DNA from 3 places in the Paenibacillus sp. FSL R10-2788 genome. Region 3 is predicted to be linked to each of the others. Evidence: riboswitches for the same ligand, from Rfam matches in the RefSeq annotation. Region 3 holds a riboswitch; each other region holds the start of a gene.
The links. A riboswitch is a leader RNA that binds a small molecule or an ion and turns the genes downstream of it on or off. The one in region 3 is predicted to bind cyclic di-AMP.
Positions count from the first base shown of each region.

Region 1: another riboswitch for cyclic di-AMP. It lies ahead of NSQ50_RS25900 (TrkH family potassium uptake protein); the one in region 3 lies ahead of NSQ50_RS10680 (KamA family radical SAM protein).
Region 2: another riboswitch for cyclic di-AMP. It lies ahead of NSQ50_RS02655 (hypothetical protein); the one in region 3 lies ahead of NSQ50_RS10680 (KamA family radical SAM protein).

Region 1 is NZ_JBBOQA010000001.1:5,826,513-5,832,735, forward strand. It holds gene NSQ50_RS25885 (succinate dehydrogenase cytochrome b558 subunit) at 1-366, opposite strand, end outside; gene NSQ50_RS25890 (LysR family transcriptional regulator) at 769-1,671, shown strand; gene NSQ50_RS25895 (potassium channel family protein) at 2,195-2,866, opposite strand; gene NSQ50_RS25900 (TrkH family potassium uptake protein) at 2,880-4,238, opposite strand; cyclic di-AMP (ydaO/yuaA leader) riboswitch at 4,301-4,478, opposite strand; gene NSQ50_RS25905 (CPBP family intramembrane glutamic endopeptidase) at 4,799-6,223, shown strand, end outside.
Region 2 is NZ_JBBOQA010000001.1:590,659-596,881, reverse strand. It holds gene kdpB (potassium-transporting ATPase subunit KdpB) at 1-127, opposite strand, end outside; gene kdpA (potassium-transporting ATPase subunit KdpA) at 144-1,820, opposite strand; gene kdpF (K(+)-transporting ATPase subunit F) at 1,833-1,910, opposite strand; gene NSQ50_RS02660 (hypothetical protein) at 2,037-2,528, opposite strand; cyclic di-AMP (ydaO/yuaA leader) riboswitch at 2,706-2,895, opposite strand; cyclic di-AMP (ydaO/yuaA leader) riboswitch at 3,315-3,479, shown strand; gene NSQ50_RS02655 (hypothetical protein) at 3,548-4,102, shown strand; gene NSQ50_RS02650 (hypothetical protein) at 4,117-4,341, shown strand; gene NSQ50_RS02645 (hypothetical protein) at 4,485-5,132, shown strand; gene NSQ50_RS02640 (hypothetical protein) at 5,595-5,789, opposite strand; gene NSQ50_RS02635 (ABC transporter permease) at 5,821-6,223, opposite strand, start outside.
Region 3 is NZ_JBBOQA010000001.1:2,466,239-2,472,461, reverse strand. It holds gene NSQ50_RS10695 (HAD family hydrolase) at 1-562, opposite strand, end outside; gene NSQ50_RS10690 (ABC transporter substrate-binding protein) at 1,090-2,115, shown strand; gene NSQ50_RS10685 (helix-turn-helix domain-containing protein) at 2,255-3,922, shown strand; cyclic di-AMP (ydaO/yuaA leader) riboswitch at 3,971-4,114, shown strand; gene NSQ50_RS10680 (KamA family radical SAM protein) at 4,246-5,418, shown strand; gene NSQ50_RS10675 (helix-turn-helix transcriptional regulator) at 5,561-6,223, shown strand, end outside.

The DNA.
Region 1 (6,223 bases), 3.4 Mb from region 3:
ACCCACTGCCACCTGAACCCGTGTTTGGAACAAGTGCCAGACGATAAAGATAAAGGTAACAATACCTGTAATCCGTTGCAGGGTATAACGCCAGTTTCTTTCAATGTTGAAACGGTTCAAGTTCGGCTTGGATTGATACGCAATATAAAGTCCGTATACCCCATGGTACAGCAGAGGAAGCCATATACCGAACAATTCCAGGAAGAAGACGAGCGGTAAGCTGTTCAGCCATAACACGCTGTCAGTGAAACCGGAAGCGCCACCCTCTACAGCCGCAAAATTCGTCATCATGTGCTCAATGAAGAAGGCTCCAAGTGGGATAACGCCTAGCAAGGAATGAATCTTTCTGGAATAAAATCCTTTCATACAAAGTAACCCCTTTCCGATTAAAACAGCGTTTTCATTAATGGGTATTCACCGCCGGAACTACATTTGACACAGGATAACGTTGACAATCCAATGACATAATTCCTTAATTTACCGTTATCCTAGAGTTTACCGGACTAAGTTTTATTTTTCACAAAATGTGAATATCTTGTGTCACTTTTCATGTTACTCTTTTTTCGCTTATAAGGGAATTGCAATCTAATTATTAAACGTTATACAATAAACGCATAAGAATAGATTTTATATGATAATAATTCTCATTTAGCGAAACAACATTTTCCGACATAACCTGATTTTCCTTATGTAATAAGAACAGTTACTCTTACGGCTATGAATTTCATCACTACTGATCGTACATCGCATTAGGAGAGGAACTCAATTATGTTTGACGATTTAGATGTTTTTGCAGCAGTTGTGGAACATTCCAGCTTAAACCGGGCCTCACGCCAGCTCAATCTATCCCAGCCCGCCTTGTCTCGCAAAATTTCTAAACTCGAGGAACGTCTGGGGGTCGCACTGTTTAATCGTTATGGCAAACGACTGGAGTTAACCGAGGTTGGGCGTCTCACTTATTCCTATGCGCTTGAACAACGGCAGCAGCGTTCCAAGTTTCTGGAAGCCCTTTCTAAATTCAAAGAGGGGGAGCCAAGGCTTGTCACCTTGGGGGCTAGTCTTACCTCACTGCAGACCACGCTTCCGCCGCTGGTTAACGCTTATATGGACAAATATCCGACCGCAGAGCTGAAGCTGATTACAGGCCGAACGCATGAGATCGTATCCTCAGTTAGTGAGGGGAAATCAGATGTAGGTCTGATCGCTTCCTCTATTCAAGAACCTGGGTTACGCTGCATTTCTCTGTTTGAGGATCAATTGCGACTGGTCGTCTCAGAGCAGCATCCTTTAAATTTATCCTCCAAGCTAACCATGGATAATCTATCCCGGCTGCCTATGATTCTCTTCTCAAAGGGTACCTGGTACCGGCGCCTGACGGACGATCTATTCCAGCGCTGCGGGATTGATCCCGATGTGCGCATGGAGATTGACTCCTTCGAAGCCATCGTGCGGCTGCTTCCGACTGTCAAAGCGGCTGCGTTGCTGCCAAAGTCTTATCTGCGTCCAGAGCTGCTGAACGGCGGCGGACTGGTGTCCTTACATATCAAGGAGCTGGAGCAGACTCAACGGACCACCTGCCTGATTTACCGTGACGATGGAAGCATGAGCACGGCGGCTCGCAGTCTGGTGCAAGTAACCGAAGAGATGTTTCTGACAGAACGTGAGCAGTAAAGCCGGACCAAATGAATCAAGGGGCGCACCTATTGATCTCCAAATGAGGCAATAAGTGAAGCACTTATCGAAAAATTAGGGGATTTCTCCCTAAAATTCAGAGATTTTTGTTCATAAGACTTATAATTAGGGAAAACTTCCCTAATTTTTGGCCGATTCAGTAGCTAATAAGGAATCCCTCTAATTATTAGGGAGAAATTCCCTAATTTCGTTCATTTAGAGCGAATAGCGGCTGTTTTCAGGGAAGTTTTCCCTAATTAGTTCACACCCACTCTGTACATCGTACAAACAAAGAACGCATATCGCCCATAGTCCACCGTCACAGATACCACAAATCATCTACTACAGCCGTACGAATATCACACCTAACAACTCGTCAACCGCACAAACCAATATATTAGAACACTACGCGTGGTCTATAGCCATATGGCATAGTGAAATCCATTACTTTTCCTACTCTTTACTCCATAAAAAAGAAGCTGCCCCCAAGTAGAATTCACTACTTTTGAGTCAGCTTCTTTTCCTATGATTCTTGGTTCACAACTTCACTCTCAAAACGGTCAATACTTTCATTAGGACCAATGAGTACCATAACATCGCCTTCACTTAAATAATCATGGGCAGTTGGAGCGACGATTATTCCGCTTTCCCTATTTAGGGCAACAATGCTGCAGCCATATTTAGCTCTTGTATTTAAATCGGACAAGCTTCTGCCGTTCATGCAGGATGGCACGGTCAGCTCGACAATTTTATAATCCTTGGACAGTTCAATATAATCCAGCAAATTGGGCGTCACCAGCTGGTGTGCCACACGAATCCCCATATCCCGCTCCGGAAAAATAACCCGATCAACCCCCAGCCGCGACAATGCGCGGCCATGAAGGATGGAGATTGCCTTAGCCACCACTTGCTTGACTCCAATCTCCTTTAACAAAATGGCCGCCAGAATGCTTCTCTCCATATTGTCACCAATCGCAACAATCCCACAATCAAAGTTCCGTACACCAAGCGAGCGCATAATTCCCTCATCTGTAGCATCTGCTACTACCGTATGCGTCAGCTGATCGCTCATTTCCTCCACGCGTTCTTCATGGTGGTCAATGCCGAGCACCTCGTAGCCCATTTCCATCAGCTCAAGCGCCAGGCTTGAACCGAAGCGACCTAAGCCGATTACTACAAATTGCTGTGCTTTCATTTCTAATTAACTCCTATCCAATAATTATTTTACCTTCCGGATACTTATACAATGGTTTACCCTGTTTGGGACCGAGTGCATACGCTAAGGTTAGTGGACCTAGCCGACCTGCAAACATCGTCAGACAGAGTAGAATCTTACCGATCGCTGACAGTTCCGGAGTTAGCCCCATAGTCAGTCCTACCGTAGCAAAGGCGGAGGTCGTCTCAAACAAGATTGCCAAGAAATTACTGTCTTCAGTTGTGGAGAGTATCATCGACACAGAGGCGATTAACAACAAAGCCAGCAGTGTGATCGTTAATGCCTTGTAGATGCGCTCTTGAGCCAGCCGATAACGGAACAACACAACATCTTCCCGTCCACGCAGCATAGCAATAACAGCACCAATCATCATCGTAAAGGTTGTTGTCTTGATCCCGCCGCCCGTTGAGCCTGGAGAAGCACCAATAAACATAAGAATCACTATAAAAAATTGTGTAGCCTGCCGAAGTCCAGCAATATCAACTGTGTTCGCGCCAGCCGTACGGGGAGACACGGATTGAAAGAAGGCTGATAATATTTTACCGCCAAAATTCAGTGAACCCAGGGTACGAGTGTTAGTAAACTCGAATATAAAAATAACCAAAGCTCCGATCAGAATCAGCCCTGTGCTGGTGGACAGGACAACTTTACTATGTAGAGACAGCCTGCGGGTTACCCGAAACTCCACCAGATCTGACATTACAATAAAACCAATCCCGCCGGAGACAATCAGAAACATCACAATAATATTCACAAGCGGATCATATACATAATCAGTTAAACTGCGAAAATCCCCAAAAATATCGAACCCCGCATTATTAAACATAGACACCGCATGAAATACGCCAAAATAAATCGCTTTTCCAAGTGGCATATCAAAAGCCCAGCGAATAGACAGCAGCAAAGCGGCACAGCCTTCTATGACAAGAGAATATATAAGGACTCTTCGGATCAGCCGCACAATTCCTTCCATAGAGCCTTGATTCATGGCTTCCTGTAGGATTAGCCTGTCCCGCAAAGATATTTTACGCTTTAACACCAGTGAAAATAGAGTGGCCATGGTCATAAAACCTAAGCCGCCGATCTGGATCAGGATCATAATTACGGTTTTCCCAAAAATCGTGAACGAAGTTCCGGTATCCAGCACAACAAGCCCTGTTACACAGGTTGCCGAAGTTGAAGTAAATAATGCATCAATAAATTCTACGGAATTCCCGCTTGTGCTTGAGATGGGCAGCATAAGCAGCAAGGCCCCTATCAGAATAATCGATGCAAAACCAAGCACCAGTATCTGCGGCGGCGAGAGCTTCAGAAACTTAAATTCAGAAATCCTGCGAAACTGTGAAGCCACTTTGCTCACCTTCTTATCAAAAATTCCAACAAAAAAAGCACTGGAAAACCAATGCTGACTTGGTTCCTGCAGTAAATTAGCCTACGAGGTTAGCTGTCGGATTCGGACTGTGCAGGCTGCCCTATTCGTTCCTAGAACGAAATTCACCCCTGATGAAAGTGCCATTTATCTTGTACACTCCACTTTTCATCACTTCTTATGGTTCCCCCGTTTTCACCAGAAATTCGGCTACTATACAATTGCATACAAATTATATACGTTATTTAGTGAATTCACAAAGACACAATTAATGCTCATTCACATGAAAAAATGCGGTTTAAAGAGACTGCATCAAATGGAGTACCTTTTCTCATCACTTTTCCGTGTTTTCCCTGCAATTACACCGATTCTCACCATTCGTACACAAATGAACACGATAAAATTCATGGTATAAATTCACATGACTATTCTATACTATCTCTATTACCCATAAAAAGAACATATAATGTTTTTTGTAACCAGCCAGGCACTAATACTATAATGGAACATAATATTGTCAGTACATAACAAGGAGGCGTTACATGAATCCCGTCGGCCAGCCCCTACAGCAACGTGCCCTCTCCAAGAGGCTCATCATCTCGGGCATTATCGGTCTTATTCTATTTATTATGTTTCAGATTTCCCCTTCGCTGCTAAGCAGCTCTACAGGGGAAGATACCACCGTCATTAGCAAGGCAGAAGCCCGTGACCAAGCCGTATTATTCGCAGAACAAAAGCTCAATTACACCGAAGCACCAAACGATCAATGGAATGTACTTTACGAGACGGACTCTTCCTTTTATGGTTATATGTCTCGCGAGAAGCTTGTGGAGGACTATACCAAGAAAAAATTGGATCAAAAATATCCTTTTGATGTCTTTCGTGCAACGCTTACTCCGTCAGCGGATCAAGAGCCGCAAATCATTGTTGACCTCAATATGTATACCGGCGAGATTGTCGCTTTCTCAAAGGCTGCAAAAGTTGCCTCCGAAGAGGGGGCTGGCATTGCTTCCGTTGGTGCAAAAGAGGACAAGGGAGCTGACCTCACTCTAGCGCAGAAGGAGAATCTTGCTCGTCCTTGGCTTCAGGAATGGGAAGTAAATCCTGCCAAGCTACAAATTGAATCGAATACAGGAAGCCATGGGCTGGTGTATACGGATAGCACTGTTCAGGTCGGCGAATCCTTATTGCACTATTATTTTGATTTCAGTGGAGAGCAGGTCTCCAGCTTTAATGCCGGATTCACTGCACCGGCTTGGCATACCTCCTACGTACAAGGACAGACCTCTTTAGCGGAAAAGCTGACATTATTCGGTTACGGTATACCCACACTGATTTTAGGAATTCTGGCACTCGTCTACAGTATTCTTAGAAGAGAGCATACTTCCTTTAAACGTGGGGTATTCCTAAGCTCAGCCTATTTTGTAATCATGATGATCAGCACCTATAATATGCTGCCTGAATCAACAGGCGAAGGGCTAGAAGCACAGATTACCTCTGTCATTATGTTTATCATTTATGCTTTATACAGCCTGCTGATGTCCTCCTTGCTTTACTTCTCTTTAGTGGGCGGCAATGGCCTATGGCGAAAAGAGGGAGGCATGAACCCTTGGCCCCGCGCCAAAGAGCCCGGCTATGGACAATATGTGTTGGATAGTATCCGGGCTGGATACATGTGGGCTTTCGTTCTGCTAGGGGTGCAGACGGTTATGTTCATCATATTATCGTTTACCTTGCACAATTGGTCTACTACAGACGCCACCCAGTCTCCTTATAACATGAGATATGCTTGGCTTCTGCCTATCGTCGCATGGCTCGCTGGTTTATCTGAGGAAGCCATTTATCGCTTTTTCGGAATCCCTATGCTGAAAAAGGTGTTCCGGAACACTTTCGTCGCTTGCTTGATCACCACGCTGGTTTGGGCGTTTGGCCATACGTTATATCCGATCTATCCCATCAGCTCCCGT
Region 2 (6,223 bases), 1.9 Mb from region 3:
CGATTTCGACTACGAACATGACCGGATTTTTGATTAACGTCACCGGGTTAAGCTTAATAAAGCTATCCTTTACAGCGCTTAGGAGTATGGGTCCCGTCAGCAGCTTTTTTCTTTTTACAGTACTCATCTTGTTCTCCCTCTTCCTACCGTAAGGTCAAATATTCTGCAATCGGGCCGAGCACAATGACCGGCAGAAACGTCAGCGCACCGATAATTACTACGGTACCAATCAGAATTCCGGTGAACAGACCATTGTCTGTGCGGAATGTGCCAATCGTCTCAGGAACTGGCTTCTTCTGGATCAGTGAGCCTGCAACTGCCAGCATCGCGATTATAGAGACATAACGGCCAAGCAGCATTACGATCCCGGTTGTAACATTCCAAAAGGTGGTGTTGTCCGCAAGCCCTTCAAATCCTGAACCATTGTTCGCGGCAGAAGAGACATATTCATATAACACTTGGCTAAGCCCATGGAATCCGGGATTCGTGATGGAACCGTTGCCCAAGTCCGTTAAGAACGCACCTGCTGTTGGTACAAGGATAATGAACGGATGCACAAGGATAGCAATCGCAATTAGCTTCATCTCCTTGGCTTCTATCTTTCGCCCGAGAAACTCTGGTGTTCTGCCAACCATTAGTCCACATAAGAAGACACCCATGATGGCATACATCAGCATATTGATTAGTCCGACACCTTTTCCCCCGAAGACGTTGTTGAGCATCATTAGGGCCAGAGGGGTAATGCCACCCAGCGGTGTCAGCGTATCATGCATATTGTTAACACTACCTGTCGTAGCTGCCGTTGTTACCGAAGTGAACAACGAAGATTGCGGGATCCCAAAACGTACCTCTTTACCTTCCATGCTGCCTTGCGAAGACTCGATCCCCAGCGTATTGATAGCTGGATTGCCTTTGGTTTCCGCATAATAATTCAATCCCAGCAGTAGTACGAACAAGGTCATCATTGCTGTGAAAATCACCCAGCCCTGACGTTTGTTCTTAGCGAACAATCCGTACATATATGGCAAAGAGGCTGGCAGCATCCACATAGAGAGAATCTCCAGAACGTTCGTAAGTGGATTAGGGTTCTCAAAAGGATGTGCTGAATTGGCTCCGAAGAAGCCGCCACCATTCGTACCTAAGTGTTTAATTGATTCCAAAGAAGCGACTGGACCGATAGCGATTTGTTGCGTCTGCCCTTCAAGTGTAGTGACCTCAAGCGATGGCTTGAGCGTTTGTGGCACATGCAATCCTACCAGCACCAATGAAACTAGCAGAGCTAATGGAATGAATACACGAATATGTGCTTTTACGAAGTCCTCGAAAAAGTTCCCGACTGATTTCTGTCCTGTAATCCCTCTGACAAAAGCAACCGCAACAGAAAATCCGCTCGCTGCAGACGTGAACATCATCATCGTAATGACTGCCATTTGTGAAAAATACGATAATCCCGTCTCCCCGCTATAATGCTGCAGGTTCGTATTGGTCATAAAGCTGATCACCGTATTAAATGAAAGCGTCTGTTCCATATCGGCAATTCCATTCGGGTTCAGCGGCAATCCCCGCTGTAATCTTAGAAAAATATAACTGAAAGCAACCAGTACGATATTAGTTAAAACAAAGCTGAGTGCATACTTCTTCCAGGACATTCCGTCCCGTTTTTTCAGGCCGATCAGCTTATAAATACCTTTCTCTGTGCCTGCAAACCAGCGATGCGTACGATTCGGTTCGTTAGAAAATACATGATATAAATACGTTCCCATCGGCTTGACCAGCAAGATGAGAATTACAATTACGACGACTATTTGCAAAATGCCCATGAATGCCCCTCCTTAAAATTTCTCAGGATGAATCAACGCGTAAACCAGATATATAAACAACAGTAGGGTAACAGCGATTACTAGAATCACAGCTTATCCCTCCCCGTATCCTCAACTACACCTGCGCACCAGCGCATAAAGCCATAAAATAACCCGTAAATTACAGCTAACGAAGCCACCATATACAGATCCATCATATCTTCCGCACTCCTTCCATTATCCTTGATGAGGTGATCTATCGATTAGAAAATCAGCATCACCACTATGGGAATAGATTACATAGCTCGCACCAAGTCTTTTATAGACCAATCTAGGATTTATAGAACTTGTAATCACAAAAATTGGCTGTGTCGTCCAGGTACGGCACATCTGAATATAGCGGCAGCAAAGCGGAAAGCTGCTCTCAAACAGATATACCCTGCCTACCGGGAACGATGGGCGAAACCAAGTGCTCTGATGGCGGGTATCCACTAGAATAACCTGCTCGATTCCGAGCTCCTCTAGTAAAGCTTTCTCAGCCAGATTGTTGGTTAATCCCGCCATCTTAATACCCCTGAACTTCAGAAGTTTAATGAAATGTTCTCCCGCCTTTGTAGGCGCACATACAAGCACATATTCATTCTGATCCGTCATCTCTTTTTTCTCCTCCTGCTCATTTACAACAAGGAGGCAACGAAAATCTCCGAAAGGATGTTGACCTATCGTCATTTTCGGGCACAACCTAAAGCTCGGTTGTGTCACGTCATTAGACGCTGCCTTACAAATACCGCTAATGATGAATTTAGCGACCTCTTGGGGGAGGCCTCCATAAATGCTTTGCTTCTAAGAGCACAGCAAAAAGCCACAAAGGATCTCCTCTGTGGCTCGCTAGCGGTCACATTGCACTCATCCTCTCTCCATACGCTTACGAGGTTAGCTGTCGGATTCGGGCGGTGAGAGTCGCCCTACCTGTATAGATGCGAGCTCACTCGCACCCTCTACAGGATTCACCCCATAATCAGCTTCCGACTCTCACATCGGCTGCCGATTGTTGGTTCCCCCGCTTTCCTTATCGGAAATTAAGCGGATCAAATATTCGATTGTCGTTGAAACAGGAGTAATCATACTCTTATGCACGAAGACTTGTAAAACCTGAATGATGCCAAAATAATGCAAATTAAAAACTATTTTCCCATTAGATAGCGCTTACTTGATATCTAATCTCTCTATATCTCTTGTTTACTCGAGTTTCGAGCGTTTAATCGCTATCTATAACCCATGTGATTTTATTCACCTTTTTAGAGCGAAAATACTGCAAATTCCCTTTATAGGTTGAAACGCAAGAAGCTGAGGTTGAGCGAGAAAGAGGCGCGATAACACGCCATAAATACCTATTTACCTCGTTTTTCAGTCGTAGTCGGCAGGATATGGTTAAAATCGCTCTAAAAGAACATTTTCCGTTTTTTACAGAAAATCTTGAAAAGAGTATGATTCGGGTTGAATCTAATTCATGAAAAACAATCAACGCTGAGTTCCTGCATTCGCAGGGAACGGGGGAACCATCAGGCCACCTGGCCTACTTGGGGTGAATCCAAAGGAGACTGCGTAAGTCTCAATAGGTAGGGCGACTCTCACCGTCCGAATCCGACAGCTAACCTCGTAAGCGTAAAGAGAGAGACCCTTGATCCGCCACGCTTTGGCCCAGGTATATCTGCCTGTAATCCAAAACCGCAGCAGAGGTCCTCCTCTTGCTGCGGTTTTTGCGTTACCTGAGCCTATTAGGTGATAGCACGCTGGATGGGGTGAATGTTTTGAAGCACTATTATTTAGGGATACATCAAGGGCTGCTTGAGCCGATAAGTCTAAATTACGTTTGTTTCGGGGCCTTGTGGTTCGAAGAAAATAATCACAGGTACATTGTAGGTTATGCATTTGGCCAGAACCAGATCCAAGCCCTTCGCCAATTCAGTACACCTTCTTCTTGTAAAGACTGTTTAGACTCTAAGATTGTATATGAAATATATAAAAAAATTCGAGAACAACAACAGCAGCAGGATTGGTCATCGCATCAAAAACTCCCGTGGTTTACAGCCTTCAAGGAGCCTTGGAAAGATGTAAGCGCCGGTTGGTATGTCTTGAGATCCCGCAGCACCTTTCCCTTACATCTATCTGTTATACGGAAAGAGAAGTTCCGACTATGGCTAGAGCATACCGCAGTCTGTGAGAATAAAATGGAAATGCTCGCCTGTGTAGAAAAGGCTAGTGTCACTCATCATGTAGACTTAAAGCTTTTGGAAATCTAAGGAGGAACCCTACTATGGACCAGCGCAGACTATCCCGCATTGAAGTATTTGTATTGGATGAACCCGAGCCTATTCACTATGGAATGGAAGGGGCTGAAGGCTGCCGTTATGGTATTCTGAAGCTCACCTGTAAGGGAGGTTGCAGTTGGGGGGCTTGTCTAATCTCTGCCAACACCAAAAATTTCGATCTCATTAAATGGAGTTCTTTTTTTACGGGCTATCTGTCATTGCCGTCTTGAGGAAGCGCTGGATAAGGTCCGCCGCGAAGGTTCAGATTGGGAGCAGGTTAAGCTTGAGCTAGTTCAGGGTGCTTTGCAGGATTTAAAGGCCAAGCTCCAGGGTAAATCCTTGGCAGGGCATATTCAGCAAGGGCGTCTGTACAGTGTTGCAGCTGGGGGGAGCAATTCCAGAAGTGAACGGCTCTACTACAAACCTTCCAAAGCTTTATCCACTGCCTCCCAGCAGAAACACAGTTGCCCGGAACCAGACACCGCCGATCTTATCAATAAATCCATCTCTTACTTTTCTATATTATAGATTCAAGCAAATCTCTCATTCTGAAAGGATCGTGTTCACCATGCCTGACCCCTTACCTCCCGTGTCCACCTACAGTGCTAAATTTGCAGAGTGTGTTCAAAAGTATACTAATGAAGTCTACGTACTCAGTTCCATGTTATTAGAACAATCTAATGAGGCAGACAAGGTTACTATCCGCACCTTCACAGAGCTTCATAAAATATATCGTCAGGATAACTTCGACCCTCAGTTATTCTCTATCCACGCTTACCGCACTTGTATTCGCCAGTGTGCTGATTCTTTTGCCCGGCGCTCTCTTCTATCGGCTAAGGGATTACCTTGGGAGGAACAGCTTGTGAAGGTATTGTGGTACGGCTTAAAGCTGCCTCTTTCTCAAATAAGCATTATTCTGCAAAAAAGTGTTCCTGCACTGAAAGCACAGCTTAGAGCTGTACGGGAGCAGATGACCGACCAAGCGGATATACGAACGAGCGCAAATCTTTCTATAATTTAGTCACTGACTAGAATTCAGACGATCTTTAAGCGCATGAAGCATCTAACGGACTCAGGAGCCTTTAATTGAAGCTTTTCCTCAAATTTGGCCGGCGTTCGGACTCCAGTAGAAATCCCGAGCGATGAGCGTCTCGGATCGTCTTCAAGCAGGCCCTAATCATCTTCCACCAAGGCAAGGCTTACGGACCCAGATGACATTATTTGCACGTTTATCGCCTTTTGAGCATAGTATCGGACTCCAGTGCAACTATTTGGTTAAAAGAGCTACTAATTCACCGTTTTTCATGCCAATAGCGACTATTGTGTCCGATATCTTGCCAAATCTCGATGATTGTTGCATTTAAGTGTTGCTGGGTCCGTTAGCTATATCAGCTCGTATACAAAGAGATTGCCAACGCAAAAACGGGGATATCCCAGCAACCATAAATGGCTGTTAGGATCCCCCCCGAAAATTCAGTACCTACTATTGTGCCTTACTCTTACGCGCCTTACTGTACATCCACAATCCTGCCAACATCCCCACTATAGCAACACCGGTCAATACGCCTTGAACGAAATCCATAAAAGTGGAGCCATCCGGAAGCATTCTACTAACCGAAGCCAGTGATACCGAACTCATTAAAAGCATAATGGTATATTGTTCGCTTGTAGACATCATTAGCACTCCTTAAAAGTTATATGGGGCCTTCTTAGATCTTGTATGCTTTCATTGCTTTTCTGATTTCTTTAATACTTGGGCGTTTGCCGTACATCAGTACGCCGGTACGATAGATCTTGGCTGCCAGCCATCCGAAGATGAAGGTAGTCACAAGCAGGATCAGCAGCGATACAATGACTTGCCAGATCGCCACCTCACCGACACCAATTCGGAGCAGCATCGTCAATGGTGAAGTGAAAGGTACATAACTCGCTATCTTAACCACTAGAGTATCTGCATTGGAGATACTGAACAGTGGAACATAGAACGCTACGAAGCCTAACATCATGATTGGCATTACCGCCTGACCGAGATCCTCCGTACGGCTGACAATCGAACCTACAGCCGCATACATCAAGGCATAGAGGAAGTAACCTAATACGTACAAGACAAAT
Region 3 (6,223 bases):
CGTTAGGCGTCACAATGCAACGGATGCCAGCTGCTGCCGCTGCCTTAGATCCATTCGGTGAATCCTCGATAGCAACCGCCTCATCAGCTGTGATTCCAAGACAAGCTAACGTTTGGTTATATAGCTCCGGATCTGGTTTCACTTTTGCCACATGGTCGGCAGTCCGAACGCATTCGAAATACTCGCGAATACCCAATTGATTCAGATATTTTTCCACCCATTCCAGGGAAGAACTTGAGGCCAGCCCTATGCGTAGTCCAGCTACTTTGGCGGAATCAAGATAATGCTGAATACCTGGTCGTATTGTTTCAAGCTCCATCAGTTTGCTGTGTCTCTGTTTAACAGCCTTACTGAACTCTTCTTTGTCAATCGCGAGCTTAAGATCAGTCATCAAATATTCATAAGGATTAAAACTGTTCAAGCTCGTGCCGATGCAGGTGGAATATTGTTCAAGCGTCAGGTCCACTCCATATTCTGCATAAGCCTCGTTAAATGCGGTGTACCAAGCAGTCTCCGTGTCGATAATCGTTCCGTCAAAATCAAAAATAATTCCTTTGATCACAATCAACCATCTCCCTCGTATTATGTTTGGTTAGAATATCTTACGCAAAACCTTCTGCATATTCTACAAAAAGCTATTTCGGCTTGCGTTTGACTATAAAAACCATAACAAAGCCCTTCTACTGACGTCAAGCACGGTAGATAACATGCCACGTAATGATAACGATTACAATCAATGCGGACAACCCTGAATTTTTGCATCACCTGAACATCTTAATACATAACAATAATCAGATTCAAAAAAACACCACAATCCTATGTGCTTCAAGGGATTCCTTCTGCCAAGTTTGTTATGAAGGCAAGCTCCCTCTCTTTCTTTCCATTGCTGTTATTTAGAGTATTTTTCCAAGCAGCTAAAAATAATTTAAAATAATTTCAACCACATCCTTTTTACTTGATTGTACAAATCAAATTACGGGGTTATTTTTTGTCCATTGAGTAAAAAGAGGCTTTAATTTATGATAGTTTTTAATCGAGAATGATTATCATTATTGGTGGTCGTTACATATAATAGGGAGGCAATAAGATATGAACAAGGTAAGACAGTCCTTCGCTGTGGTATGTGTACTATTTTTGCTGAGTACATTGCTACTGGCGTGCGGAAACTCAAAGGAACAATCCTCTGCCAATAGTACGGCGAACGCAACCGGGAACTCTTCCGCTGCAACCGCGGCACCTTCAGCAGAACCCTCAGATAGCAGTACAGATGAAGCTGCAGCGACTACCCGCTCCTATACAGATTACATAGGACATACTGTAGAGATTCCAGTGAATCCGCAGCGAATTATCTATTCTGGAGAAACTTATGGCGATTTGCTTGCACTTGGTGTGCAGGCGGTAGGTTATCCTCTTTCTATGGGGGAAGGCCAGGTTTTTGAAGATCAATTGCAAGGTGTGGAGGATGTAGGCTTCCCTATCAATCTGGAAAAAACATTGGAGCTTCAGCCTGACTTGATCATCTATGCGGGCACAGATGAAGCTGATTTCGAGCAGCTCTCCAAAATTGCACCAACGATAATATTTAATACCTTTGCCCCACTCCAGGAACGTATGCTGGACATTGGTGGAATTGTTGGTAAAACGACTGAAGCAGAAGCATGGCTTGCCCAGTATAAAACCGCTGAAGAGAACATGTGGAAGCAATTGAAATCCGCAGGCATGAAAGAGGGCGAAACGGCTGCGGTCTTCACTTATTATCCAGGAGACAGACTATTTATAATGGCAGCAACCGGACTTTCACAGGTACTCTATGGGGAGAATGGCTTCAAGGCAACTCCAGCTATTCAGAAGATCCTTGATGAAGGTAAAGGGTTCCAGGAAGTATCCATGGAAGTCCTGAAAGAATATGCCGGAGACCGGATATTCATCTTGACTCCAGTGGCAGAAGAAGCAAAACAATCCACAGAGAATCTATTAAAGAGCCCTATCTGGAAGAGCCTTCCTGCCGTCAAGAACGGATATGTCTATACACAAGACATCATGAAGACTTCAAGTGATGCGACAACAAGAGAATGGCTGCTTGGCGAAATTCCACAGCTATTGAATATGAAATAACCTTCCGAGATGAAGTGTTTAACACAAGGCTGATAAAAAACTGCAAGAAGCATGTCAACAGCTGTTGATATGCTTCTTTTTTTTATATACAATGAATTCATTGATAATCATTCTCACCAAATGAACGGAGGCTGAACCCATGCTGCATACATCATCGTCCTGCCCCCCACTCCACTCTCTGTTATTTCAGCTAAACGAGGCCGAACTGATGATTCAAGCTGCCGATTCAAGCTCTATAACGCGTACAACCCAGGACTATACCCTTCTCATATTTACTGGAGGGAACGGACAATTGAACCTCGATGATCAAAGCGTGATACTAAGTACGGATAAATGTTATCTACTATCTCCTGGAATCTCCTATAGTACGAACAACCAGGAGCTGACGTTGTATTATTACCTCATCACCTTTACAGCAATTTATACAACCAAGCATCCTAAACGATATTCTGGAGAACTGCTTTCCGGCAGACGGGAGTTAATTGTGCACCCGTTCACCAAGGTAATCCGACTAGTCGAAGAGCTGCTCATGAACAGGAATAATACCGATGATGTACAACAATTCAAGCGACAATTAAGATTTCAAGAATTGCTGCTGCTACTTTTTGAGCATAATTACCCTTCCAAACACCTGCCAAGTCCTACGGAATCCGTAGAAAAGACCATAACATTCATTCAGGAGCATTATACAGAGAGTATCACCGTGAAGCAGTTGGCTGAACGGGCGGGGATATCCATCTGGCAGTATACACCGATCTTTCAACAGCTTACGGGTAAAAAGCCGCTTGAATACCTGACGGATCTGCGTATTAATCATTCCAAACGATTCCTGCAGGAATCGACTGAACCACTGCGGGAAATCGCCAGACTGGTCGGCTTCTCGGATGAATACTATTTCAGCCGCCGCTTTCGGCAAAAAACAGGAGTTACACCCGGACAATATGCACATCAGCAAGGTCGTAAGCTTACCGTCAAGGATTGGACGGGTCATGAGGTGGAAATTCCTGAACGAGCGAAACGTATTGTCTATCATGGCGAGACACTTGGCGACCTTCTCGCGTTAGGTGTAAAGCCTATCGGTGGAGATGAAGCATTCGCCCGGAACAGCGTCTATAAACATCGACTTAAGAAGCTCGCCAACGTCGGGTTTCCACTGGACCCGCAGTTGACCGCTTCCCTAAACCCAGATTTGATCATTTTGGCAAATAGTGATGAAAGAGCCTACAGAGCAGTTTCTGGTATCGCTCCGACACTCACCTTTGATTCATTTGCGCCTCTCGACAACCGAATGCGGACATTAGGCAGTTGGCTAGGTAAACAGCGCGAAGCCGAAGCATGGCTGGAGTCATTCACAATCAAAAACGCTGCCATGTGGCAGCAGCTTTACTCGACAACTCTCCAAGTTGGAGAAACCGCCTCTGCTTTGGTCTATGATCATGGAGAGCATCTATATGCTATGGGGATGTCCGGATTCTCCACTGCGCTTTATGCCCCATGTGGTTTACAACCGACCGAAGAGATCCAAGCCATATTGGACGAAGAGTTAGGGTTCGCCGAAGTTGATCCAACACGACTGCCTGCCTACGCCGGAGATCATATCTTCATGTTCATTCCGGAACGCAAAGACTCGCGAGCTGCGATGGAACGATTACTAGACAGTTCACTTTGGAACACTCTCCCGGCAGTACGTCAGGGACATGTTTATCTGCTCGACGGAAGCAAATGGAACTCTAGTGATGCGTTAACCCGGGAGAAGCTGCTAACGCTGTTGCCTAAACTACTCGGCGGAAGTAGCGCTAGCAATTGAAGGTGAATCTAGGATTCTCTTTTGACTTTTCAAAACTTGATAGGGTATACTTTATCTACGCTTAATTTCCAACTTTTACAGTTGAAAAGCGGGGGAACCAGTTAATTGGGGCGAATCATTGAGCATTAGAATGTAGGGTACCATCTTACCCGAGTCCGTCAGCTAACCTCGTCAGCAGTGGATGGGTCTGCTTTTCATGTTATTTACATAACCAGAGACCCTTGCTAAGGGTCTCTTTTTGTGCTTTTTTTGACCCTGCTGGCAGTAGATTGGCCTTTGACACTAAGGCTCCCTCATTTCTCACACTACGAGACAAAGGAGAGATGTACGTGCAAAAGGTAAAGTACTTCACGGATATTAACAAAATAGCTATGTTGTCTGAGCTGGAAAAAGAGAATCTGAAAGAAATTACAGACAAATTTGTTTTTCGTGTAAATGACTACTATCTGTCTTTGATTAACTGGGATGATCCAGATGATCCCATCCGTAAGCTGGTTATTCCTAACGAAGGTGAACTGCTGGAGTATGGGCGCTGGGACGCCTCCGATGAGGACACGAATTATGTGGTACCTGGTTGTCAGCACAAGTATAGAACCACTGCACTACTGATTGTATCCGAGGTCTGCGGGGCTTATTGCCGCTACTGTTTCCGTAAGCGTCTGTTCCGAAATGACGTGAAAGAGGCGATGGCTGATGTCTCTCCGGGCTTGGAGTATATCGCAAAGAATCCGGAGATTAACAACGTACTTCTTACGGGCGGGGACAGTTTAATTCTCTCCACACCGAAGCTAAGATCCATTATTGAAAATCTAAGAAGCATTGAGCATGTTAAGATCATTAGACTAGGTTCCAAAATTCCCGTATTTAATCCGATGCGGATCTCTGAAGACGAAGAGCTGCTGGAGCTGATTCGTACTTACTCTACCGAAGACAAACGAATCTATGTTATGGCGCACATCAATCATCCTCGTGAAATCACACCTGAAGCCAAAAAAGCATTTAAAGCTCTCCACAACGCAGGGGCAATTGTCGTAAATCAGACTCCCATCCTCAAAGGCATCAACGATGATCCCATTATTTTAGGGGAACTACTGGACCGACTTTCATGGGCTGGCGTTACACCCTACTACTTCTTTGTGAACCGGCCCGTTGCCGGAAACCGGGATTTCGTATTACCGCTCGAGCAAGTCTATCAAATTGTAGAAGAAGCCAAAGCTAGAACCTCAGGACTTGGCAAAAGAGTACGCTTATCCATGAGCCACACCTCAGGAAAAATAGAAATTCTCGCCATTGATAACGGGAAAGCCTATCTCAAATACCATCAATCCAGAGATCAGGAATACGGAAAATTCATGATTCTAGATTGTCCAAAGGACGCCGAATGGTTCGATGACCTGCCTGGGAATGAGCAATATTGGACCCCACCTGTGAAAAAAAACGATGCTATTATTTCTGTTAATCATTTATCAGAGCCTGCGGATTTAATCTGTAAATAAATTAATCGGCTCTGTCAGACTCTGTCATAGGATATTTCTTCATCACCAACAACAAAACTCCTCCCTCCCAAAATTAGCCCGAAAAAATCTATGATATAATCACGCTGTAACACGAAATGAACTAATGGGTGGGAATGCACACATGAAATTGGAACGATTGATTTCTATGATCTACAAGCTATTGAACCACGAAGTTTTATCTGCCTCCAAGCTGGCTGAAGAGTTTCAGGTTTCCCAGCGAACAATCTATAGGGATATCGATGTGATTTGTGCCGCTGGCATCCCGGTCGTAACGTATCAGGGTACTAAAGGTGGATATGGCATTATGGACGGATATAAAATGGATAAAAGCCTGCTCCGTTCGTATGATGTCACTTCTCTGATTACTGTACTTAACAGTCTCTCTTCCGTGTTTGAAGATGAGCATACGCAAGGAACCATTGAACGGCTGCAAACGATAGGAACGGAGCCACAGACTTCTAGTCTCGCGGTGGATCTTGAAACCCGGCGTACGGATCCTGACGCACTTCCTCTTTTACGTGCGGCTATAGCGGAACGAAATGTTGTCCGTTTTGATTACATCAGTGTAAAAAATGAACGTACAACCCGTGAAATGGAACCAGTAAAGCTTCATTTTAAATATAGCAACTGGTACATCTATGGTTATTGCCGGGCTCGGCAGGACTATCGAGAGTTCCGACTTTCCCGGATGCTGAATTTGTTCCTGACGCAGGATACCTTTCATTCGCAACATGAGGTACCCAAAGAGGCTGGCTGTTCAAACAGGGCAGATCAGGTGGAGGAA